3 regions of the Streptomyces lydicamycinicus genome follow, and region 3 is predicted to be linked to each of the others. Evidence: riboswitches for the same ligand, from Rfam matches in the RefSeq annotation. Region 3 holds a riboswitch; each other region holds the start of a gene.

Region 1 (3,267 bases), on a different contig from region 3:
CCACCGGCTCGTCCTGCCAGTCCGGCTCGAAGAGCCGTACCCGGCCGCCGCTCGGCAGCCCCTCGAACTCCGGCTGCCCCAGCCCCCGGTCCCGGCACAGTTCGGCCACCGCGGGCGGCGGCAGCGGGACGCCGACCGTGCCGTCGGGGTTGACCGCGATGCCGATCTGCGGCGGCAGGCCGCGGGCGAACTCCCGGGCCGGGGCGACGGTGAAGGACATATGCGAGCCGATCACCCGCAGGAATTCCTGCTCGGAGCTGTAGACCGGGACGTAGTGCGCACCGTCGAGCTCGACGGTGGGCAGATCGAGGCCGCGGGCGCCGGGACCCGCGCTCTCCGGGCCGCCGCCTTCGGGCAGCGGCACCCACAGCCGGCTACGGCCCAGGACCTCGACGATCCGGCCACCGGCGCCCGGGTGTCCGACGGACGCGGACAGCACCTCTTCGAGCTCGTTCGCCGGCCATGCCAGCTGCGGTATCCCCTGCTCCGGAAATGTCATTCGTCCCACCCGTTCCAAACCGCGCCATCTGGCCAAAGACCCTAGACGAGAAGGCGCGCGGTGTGGTGTGCGGGGGCGCGTCCGGCGACTCAGTGGAAGGTGACGGTCTCCAGGGCGCTCGCCGCCCGCCGGTCGAGGAGGACGGCAGAGCAGAAGCCCTTCGGCAGCCGGGCCGATTCCGCGGCGCCGACCAGCCGGCCCACCGCCCCGCGGTGCCGGGCGAAGGCGTACCCCGACACCCCGCGACCCCGTGACTCCTGGCCGGAAAGCGCCACCTCGGGCGCCACATCGAGCAGCACCAGATGCGCCCCGCGGCCGCCGCGCCGCGCCGCGCGCGCGATCCAGCGGCGCACCCACGCCAGCGTCCCGCAGTCGTGCACCACCACACTGGCGCCGGAGCGCAGCGCACGGCCCAGGGTCAGATAGTGGGCGGCCCGGACCAGCGGGCGGTAGAGCCCGTACGGCAGCCGGCGCAGCCTGCCGTGCTCCCAGCGCTCGCGGACGTCCTGGGAATCGATGCGGTGCACGACGGCGCCGTGCCCGTCCAGCGACGGCACGACCCGGTGCATCAGGGTGCTCTTGCCGCTGCCCGGCAGCCCGGAGACCACCACCAGGTCGCCGGCCGGGAACCGCAGCTCGGTGGCGCCGGGCGGGCGCCGCTCGCCCCGCAGGTCCACGACCGCGGTGCGGCGTCCGGGCCGGATGACGGCCCGCCGCGCACGGCCGGGCCGCGACATGGCGGCGGACGGCGCCGTCGGCACGGCGTCCGGGGGCACGACCCCTGAAGTCGCCCCGAATGCCGCTTCGCTGTGCACCGTGATCGCCCTCCCCGCCCGTTCTGGTCCGGTTCGAGTCCGTCCCCTACCCGCAGAGTGTCAAGAAAAGGTAATGCCCATCAAGGCGATTGTCCGATCTGCCCACGTCGTGGGCGGGGCGGCGGCGGGGGCTCCTTTATCCGGCGTTCCCGTGCAATGATGTGGCCGCCACGTGCACATCACAGCTCACCCGTGCACCGCCAACTGCATACCGGCCGCTTGAACCCGCGCGGGAGAGTCCCCGGCCGCCACGGCGGGGCGCCGAAGGAGCAAGTCCTCCCTTGAATCTCTCAGGCCCCTATACCGCACGGGCGAGGCAGATCTGAAAAGCGAGCCGCCGCCCGGCTGACGGGGCGGCTCCACCCAAGGTGCAAACCGGGTCCTTTCGCGGGATACCGGTGAACCTCTCAGGTTCCGATGACAGATGGGGAGAACGTCTTGTCACCCCTGCCTGGGAGCCCAGAACCATGACTGATGCCCCCCGCCGTACCGCGCTGGATGCCACCCATCGCGCGCTCGGCGCGACCATGACCGACTTCGCCGGCTGGGACATGCCGCTGCGCTACAGCAGCGAGCGGGACGAGCATGTCGCCGTCCGTACCCGCGCCGGACTCTTCGACCTCTCCCACATGGGTGAGATCACCGTCACCGGGCCGCAGGCCGCCGACCTGCTCGACTACGCGCTGGTCGGCAACATCGGCGGCGTCAAGACGGGCCGCGCCCGCTACACCATGATCTGTGAGGAAAAGGGCGGCATCCTCGACGACCTGATCGTCTACCGCCTCGCCGACCAGGAGTACATGGTCGTCGCCAACGCCTCCAACGCCCAGGTGGTGCTGGACGCGCTGACCGCTCGGGCGGGCGGCTTCGACGCCGCGATCCGCGACGACCGGGACGCCTACGCACTGCTCGCGGTGCAGGGCCCGGAGTCCCCCGGCATCCTCAAGAAGCTGACGGACGCCGATCTGGACGGTCTGAAGTACTACGCGGGGCTGCCCGGCACGGTCGCCGGGGTGCAGGCGCTGATCGCCCGTACCGGCTACACCGGTGAGGACGGCTTCGAGCTGTTCGTCCGGCCGGCCGACGCGGTCGCCCTCTGGGAGGCGCTGACCGAGGCGGGCAAGGACGCCGGTCTGGTGCCCTGCGGGCTGTCCTGCCGGGACACCCTGCGCCTGGAGGCGGGCATGCCGCTCTACGGGCATGAGCTGACCACCGCGACGACGCCGTTCGACGCGGGCCTGGGCCGGGTCGTGAAATTCGAGAAGACCACCAACGGCGGGGACTTCGTGGGCCGCGACGCCCTGGCCGAGGCCGCCGAGCGCGCCGAGACCCGGCCGCCGCGCAAGCTGGTCGGGCTGATCGCCCAGGGCCGCCGGGTGCCGCGGGCCGGATACCCGGTCGTCACGGCCGACGGCACGGTCATCGGCGAGGTCACCTCCGGGGCCCCGTCCCCCACGCTCGGCAAGCCGATCGCCATCGCCTATGTCGACGCGGCCTACGCCACGGCGGGCACGGAGGGTGTCTGCGTGGACATTCGTGGAAGCCATGAGCCGTACGAGGTCACTGCGCTGCCGTTCTACAAGCGGCAGAAGTAACCGTTCATCCACGGCAGGCGGCGGCGCGCGCCCGCGCGTCTCACTGCGCAAGACGTGCCCCCGGACTTCGTCCGGAGGTGCCCCCCTTCACGATCACACCCTCGCGTACAGGAGAATCGAGCCATGAGCAACCCCCAGCAGCTGCGCTACAGCAAGGAGCACGAGTGGCTGTCGGGCGCCGAGGACGGCGTCTCGACGGTCGGCATCACCGAGCACGCGGCCAACGCGCTCGGCGACGTCGTCTACGTACAGCTCCCTGAGGTCGGCTCCACGGTCGCGGCGGGCGAGACCTGCGGTGAGCTGGAGTCGACCAAGTCGGTCAGCGACCTCTACTCGCCCGTCGACGGTGAGATCGCCG
Region 2 (3,267 bases), on a different contig from region 3:
CCAACGCCGCCTATCTCAGTCCTCGCTTCACGCTCTACCGCCAAGTGAGTGACGTGGTGATGGAGCTGCTGCATGCGCTGTCGCCGCTGGTGGAGCCGCTGAGCCTGGATGAGGCGTTCGTCGACCTGGAGGCGGGTGGCGTCCCGGCCGAGACGGCGGCCGTGCGTGCCGTGGGGGAGCGGCTGCGGCGGGACATCCGGTCGGCGACGGGGCTGACCGGCTCGGTGGGGCTGGCCGGGGCCAAGATGCTGGCGAAGATCGCGTCCGAGGCGGCCAAGCCGAACGGGCTGGTGGTGATCGAGCCGGGCACCGAACGGGAGCTGCTGGGCCCGATGACGGTGCGGACGCTGCCCGGGGTGGGCCCCGCGACGGCCGAGACGCTGCGCCGGGCCGGGATCCACACCGTCGCGGAGACCGCGGAGGCCGGTGAGGCCGAGCTGGTGCGGCTGCTGGGCAGGGCACACGGTGCGGGGCTGTATGCGATGGCGCTGGGGCAGGACGACCGGCCGGTGGTGGCGGAGCGGGACGCGAAATCCATCTCTGTCGAGGACACCTTCGAAGTCGATCTGACCGACCGGATGCGGGTGCGGAACGAGGTGCTGCGGCTGGCGGACCGGTGCGTACAACGGCTGCGGGCCGCCGGGCGCTCCGGGCGCACGGTGGTCATCAAGGTGCGCAACTACGACTTCTCGACGCTGACCCGTTCCGAGACGCTCCGGGGGCCCACCGACGACCCGGCGGTGATACGGGAGGCCGCTGTGCGCCTGCTGGAGACGGTGGACACCACTGGCGGGGTGCGGCTGCTGGGTGTGGGGGTCAGCGGGCTGGCGGACTTCACGCAGGAGGATCTGTTCGCCCAGGCGGCGACGGAGCGGGAGGCGGCGGAAGCCGCGACCGCGGCGGCGGTGGAGCAGGCCGCCGGGGAGCGGGAGCCGCACGAGGCCGAGGAGGAGCGGCCGCGGCGCTGGTATCCGGGGCTGGACGTGGTCCACGACCAGTACGGCGCGGGCTGGGTGCAGGGGAGCGGGGTGGGAAGAGTGACCGTCCGCTTCGAAACGCCATGGTCCGCACCGGGGAGGGTGCGGACCTTTGCTGTCGAGGACCCGGCGCTGCGGCCGGGGGAGCCCCTGCCGCTGGTGGGCGGGGCGCCGGCCGACGGTCAGTCGTCCGAGCCGGCGATCTTGCCGAAGTTCTTGTCGCCGGAGCCGGGGGACACCGGATCGGTCGGGGAGGAAATATCCAGACGGTAGTGGTGATAGAGCTGAAGTTCCTGCTCAGGGGAGAGATGGCGGCCCACGCCGAAGTCCGGCGCGTCCTTGATCAGCTTGCGGTCGTAAGGGATGTGCAGGCCCTCACCGACCATTTTGCTGGGCTCCAGCGGGACGAACGCATCCCGGCTGAAGAGTCCGGTGCGTACGGCCGCCCACTCCGGTTCCCCCGTCGCATCGTCGAGGTAGACCTCGTCGATGGTCCCTATCTTCGCGCCATTACGGTCGAACGCTTTGCGGCCGATCAGGCTTCGGGGATCGATATCGGTTTGCACGGCCCCTCCAATTGGTCGCAACTGCCCTCTGACAACTACCAAACGGCACATTTCATGCCCCGGCCACTCGAAGGAGCCTTCGAGAGCCACGCTGGTAGGCTGGCGAATGGCCGCAGACCCCGTGCGGGAGAGTCCTTGTCGTTCGCGACCAGGGCGCCGAAGGAGCAAATCCTCCCCGGAATCTCTCAGGCACACGTACCGCATGGACGAGGTCACTCTGGAAAGCAGGGCGGGCCACGGAAGGCACAGCGCCGGGACCCCTCCTCACCGACGGTGAAAGCCGGACCGCCACCCGCGGGCCGGTGAAGCTCTCAGGTTGAATGACAGAGGGGGAGGCCGTCCGGGCACCCGTGCCGTGGTGCCCCTCGTAGGTCGTACCGACCAGGAGGCCCCCGCAGATGACCACCAATCGCATCTCCTTGACCGAGCTGGAACGCGGCACCCCCTTTGAGCGCCGGCACATCGGCCCCGACCACGCGGCGCAGGCGAAGATGCTCGCGCACATCGGTTTCGGGTCGCTGGACGAGCTCACCGCCACCGCCGTACCCGATGTGATCAAGAGCGCCGAGGCGCTCGGCCTGCCGCAGGCCCGTACCGAGGCCGAGGTGCTCCAGGAGCTGAAGGGCCTGGCGGACCGCAACGAGGTCCTGGCGCCCATGATCGGTCTCGGCTACTACGGCACGTTCACCCCGCCGGTGATCCTGCGCAATGTCATGGAGAACCCGGCCTGGTACACGGCGTACACGCCCTACCAGCCGGAGATCTCGCAGGGCCGCCTGGAGGCGCTGCTGAACTTCCAGACGATGGTCGCCGACCTGACCGGACTGCCCACTTCCGGCGCTTCGCTGCTGGACGAGGGCACCGCCGCCGCCGAGGCGATGGCGCTCTCCCGCCGGGTCGGCAAGGTCAAGCAGGGCGTCTTCCTGGTCGACGCCGACTGTCTGCCGCAGACCATCGCAGTGATCGAGACCCGTGCGGAGCCCACCGGCGTCGAGGTCGTGGTCGCGGATCTGTCCGACGGCATTCCGGCCGAGATCGCCGAGCGCGGAGTGTTCGGTGTGCTGCTTCAGTACCCGGGTGCCTCCGGTGCGGTGCGGGACCCCCGCGCCGTCATCGAGCAGGCGCACGAGCTGGGCGCCATCGTCACCGTCGCCGCCGATCTGCTCGCCCTGACGCTGCTCACCTCGCCCGGTGAGCTCGGCGCGGACATCGCCGTCGGCACCACCCAGCGCTTCGGCGTCCCGATGGGCTTCGGCGGACCGCACGCCGGCTTCATGGCCGTCCGTGACCAGTTCGCCCGCAGCCTTCCCGGCCGTCTGGTGGGCGTCTCCGTCGACGCCGACGGCAACAAGGCCTACCGTCTGGCGCTGCAGACCCGTGAGCAGCACATCCGCCGGGAGAAGGCCACCAGCAACATCTGCACCGCGCAGGTGCTGCTCGCCGTCATGGCCGGCATGTACGCGGTCTACCACGGCCCCGAGGGCCTGCGGACCATCGCCCGCCGCACCCACCGCTACGCCGCGATCCTCGCCGAGGGCCTGCGGGCCGGCGGGGTGGAGATCGCGCACGGCACGTACTTCGACACGCTGACCGCGCGGGTGCCCGGCCGGGCCGCCGAGGTCGCCGCCGCCGCCCGCGAGGCCGGTGTCAACCTCCGGCAGGTCGACGCGGACCTGGTCGGCATCGCCTGTGACGAGACCACCGGGCGGGCCCAGCTGGCCGGC
Region 3 (3,267 bases):
ATCCCGCTGTTCCGCAGACCAGCGGCGATGAGCGTGGCGTGCCGGTGCGTCCGTCGGGCGATCTCGGTCAGACCATCGGGGCCGTGGTAGACGGCGTACACCGACGCGACCACGGCGAGCAGGACCTGCGCCGTGCAGATGTTGGAGGTCGCCTTGTCACGTCGGATGTGCTGCTCGCGGGTCTGTAGTGCGAGGCGGTACGCCGGCCGGCTGGAGTTGTCCACGGACACGCCCACGAGCCGGCCGGGCAGGTGGCGTTCGAGCCCTTCACGGACCGCGATGTAGCCGGCGTGCGGCCCGCCGTAGAACAGGGGGACACCGAACCGCTGGGACGATCCCACGACGATATCGGCGCCGTACTCACCGGGTGGCACGAGCAGCGTGAGCGCCAACAGGTCGGCGGTCACGGTGACTTGCGCGCCGCGCGCTCGTGCCGCGGCGGTCACCTCGCGCAGGTCGCGGACGGCTCCCGAGCAGCCGGGGTAGGAAAGCACCACCCCGAAGAAGTCGTCCTCCGGCAGCGGTTCGGCCACGTCGATCTCGACGATCTCGATGCCGACCGCGGCGGCACGCGTGCGCAGGACGTCGAGGGTTTGCGGCAGGGTGTCGCGGTCGACCAGGACGCGGGAGCGACCACCCTTGCCGGCGACACGACGCATGACCGTGACGGCCTCGGCGACCGCCGTGGCCTCGTCGAGCAGCGACGCGTTGGCGGTCGGCAGTCCGGTGAGGTCTCCGACCACGGTCTGGAAGTTGATCAGCGCTTCGAGCCGGCCCTGGCTGATCTCCGGCTGGTAGGGCGTGTAGGCGGTGTACCACGACGGGTCTTCCAGCACATTGCGCCGGATCACCGCCGGCGTGGTCGTCGCGTGATAGCCGAGTCCGCTCATCGGGACGGCCACGGTGTTCCTGCTCGCGAGCTCCTGTAGCTCGGCGCGGGCCTCGGCCTCGGTGGCGGCGGCAGGCAGGTTCAGGTCGGAAGTGCTTCGGATGCCGCTCGGGACGGCGGCGTCGATGAGGGCGGTCAGCGTCGGGTAGCCGACTTCGGCCAGCATCTTGGCGCGGTCGGCGTCGCTGACGCCGATGTGGCGGGTGGCGAACTCACCCGACGCGGAGGACTCGGGGAAGGTCATGGTGGGAGGCTCCCTGTGGGGGCACCGCAAACGCGGCACCGTGGATGGGTGGCCTCCCCGCTCTGTCATCGGAACCTGAGAGCTTCACCGCCGGGTCCGGCGGTTTGCACCGTGGGCGCAGGACATTGACGTCCTGTCTTTCCAGAGTCGCCTAGCCGAAGCGGTAGTTGGGCCTGAGAGATTCTGGGGAGAGTTGCTCCTTCGGCGCCTCGCCAAGGGTGGACGAGGGCTCTCCCGCTTCGGTTCGAACAGCGCGATGTGGAGTTGTGGGGCCCGACGGTAAGGCCGGGGAGTTTCCGGGGAGGATTGGCTCCTTCGGCGCCGCGTCGTCACATGACGTGGGCTCTCCCGCGCAGAATCGGCAGCGGTGTAGATGCTGTCGGATCTTGCCGGACGCAACGTACGGGCACCGGAACACAGCCGTCAAGAGTCCGCTCGGTCTACGTGCCGGTAACGGCTCGGCCCGGGATGCGCGCCGTGAGCTGCACAAATGCCGTCCCGCACGGGTGAGTGCCGCACTACTCGAAAGTAATGTCCAGCGTTCGGTCGGTCCCTTGACCGGCCGCTCATGTCGACCTAATCTCACCGCACATTGCCGTTCACCCCGGAGCGGGAGAGCACTGGATCAGCCAGACCCAGTCGCCGAAGGAGCAAATCCTCCCCGGAAACTCTCAGGCACCCCTACCGCTCGGGCAGGCAACTCTGGAAAGCAGGCGCCGACGCGCCTCGCCGACGGTGCAAGCCGCGCGCTGAGCGCGGCGAAGCTCTCAGGCTCATGACAGAGGGGGAGGCTCACTCGGCCGCACGGACTCCTGCCCGTGCTCGACAATCGAGGAGTCCCCTGATGGCTCTCCCGCCGCCTCTTCCCTGACCGCCGCCCCTGCCGGCTCCCGGGCTGATCTTCGATCTTCTATGTGGGCCCGTTCAGCATACTGACACCGCTCGGGTCGGCTACCGCACGCCCGCGCGCAGTCCCACCCTGCCGCTCGCCCCCTGGGGGCGCGTGGTCATTCTCCGAGATACCGCCTGTCCCGTGCCCGCACGGGACTTGAGATCCGCGAGGTTTGCCCATGCCTGAACGCAGTGACACCGGCTCGACCACCGTGCCGGACCAACCGGCGGCCGGATCGACACCCCCGCCCGAGGGCGAGCAACACCTCTCCCGCCAACTGTCCAACCGGCACATCCAGCTCATCGCGATCGGCGGTGCGATCGGAACCGGCCTGTTCATGGGCTCCGGCAAGACGATCTCGCTGGCCGGGCCCTCGGTGATCTTCGTCTACATGATCATCGGCGTGATGCTCTTCTTCGTGATGCGGGCGATGGGGGAGCTGCTGCTCTCCAACCTGCGCTACAAGTCCTTCGCCGACTTCGCGGCCGACCTGCTGGGGCCGTGGGCCGGCTTCTTCACCGGCTGGACCTACTGGTTCTGCTGGATAGTCACCGGCATCGCCGACGTCATCGCCATCTCCGGGTACGTGTCCTACTGGTGGCACGACCTACCGTTGTGGATACCGGCGTTGGCCGCCGTCATCCTCTTGATCGCCTTGAACCTGCCCACCGTGAAGGCGTTCGGCGAGACCGAGTTCTGGTTCGCGCTGATCAAGATCGTCGCGATCGTGGCGCTGATCGTCGTCGGGCTGGTCATGGTGTTCGGTCACTTCCAGGCGCCCGGGGGTGCCGCGGCAAGCTTCTCCAACCTCTGGAACGACGGAGGGTTCTTCCCCACCGGCCCCATGGGGTTCGTCGCGGGATTCCAGATCGCGACCTTCGCCTTCGTCGGCATCGAACTGGTCGGCACCACCGCGGCCGAGGCGGAGAACCCGGAACGGAACCTGCCCAAGGCGATCAACTCGATCCCGGTGCGCGTGATGCTGTTCTATGTCGTCGCGCTGATCGTGATCATTTCGGTCACGCCCTGGCGCGAGATCAGTGCGGACCGCAGCCCGTTCGTCGTGATGTTCACTCTTGCCGGTCTGGGTTTCGCCGCCTCGGTGATCAACTTCGTGGTGCTGACCTCGGCCGCATCATCCGCGAACTCGGGCATCTACTCCACCTCACGGATGGTGTACGGGCTGGCCCGGGAGGGCGACGCCCCGGCGCGCTTCGGCAGACTCACCTCCAGGAAGGTACC

Evidence for each region. Region 3 has a riboswitch for glycine ahead of gcvP (aminomethyl-transferring glycine dehydrogenase). Riboswitches for the same ligand answer to the same signal wherever they lie in the genome.
Region 1: another riboswitch for glycine. It lies ahead of gcvT (glycine cleavage system aminomethyltransferase GcvT); the one in region 3 lies ahead of gcvP (aminomethyl-transferring glycine dehydrogenase).
Region 2: another riboswitch for glycine. It lies ahead of gcvP (aminomethyl-transferring glycine dehydrogenase); the one in region 3 lies ahead of gcvP (aminomethyl-transferring glycine dehydrogenase).

What each region holds. Positions count from the first base shown of each region.
Region 1 covers NZ_BBNO01000001.1:975,698-978,964, reverse strand. Annotated here, with positions in the region: gene TU31_RS04230 (enhanced serine sensitivity protein SseB) at 1-499, opposite strand, end outside; gene TU31_RS04225 (AAA family ATPase) at 589-1,236, opposite strand; glycine riboswitch at 1,535-1,630, shown strand; glycine riboswitch at 1,631-1,748, shown strand; gene gcvT (glycine cleavage system aminomethyltransferase GcvT) at 1,782-2,909, shown strand; gene gcvH (glycine cleavage system protein GcvH) at 3,033-3,267, shown strand, end outside.
Region 2 covers NZ_BBNO01000003.1:9,457-12,723, forward strand. Annotated here, with positions in the region: gene TU31_RS09310 (DNA polymerase IV) at 1-1,250, shown strand, start outside; gene TU31_RS09315 (PRC-barrel domain-containing protein) at 1,160-1,543, opposite strand; glycine riboswitch at 1,658-1,754, shown strand; gene gcvP (aminomethyl-transferring glycine dehydrogenase) at 1,942-3,267, shown strand, end outside.
Region 3 covers NZ_BBNO01000007.1:860,563-863,829, forward strand. Annotated here, with positions in the region: gene gcvP (aminomethyl-transferring glycine dehydrogenase) at 1-1,133, opposite strand, end outside; glycine riboswitch at 1,285-1,380, opposite strand; glycine riboswitch at 1,734-1,830, shown strand; glycine riboswitch at 1,831-1,922, shown strand; gene cycA (D-serine/D-alanine/glycine transporter) at 2,204-3,267, shown strand, end outside.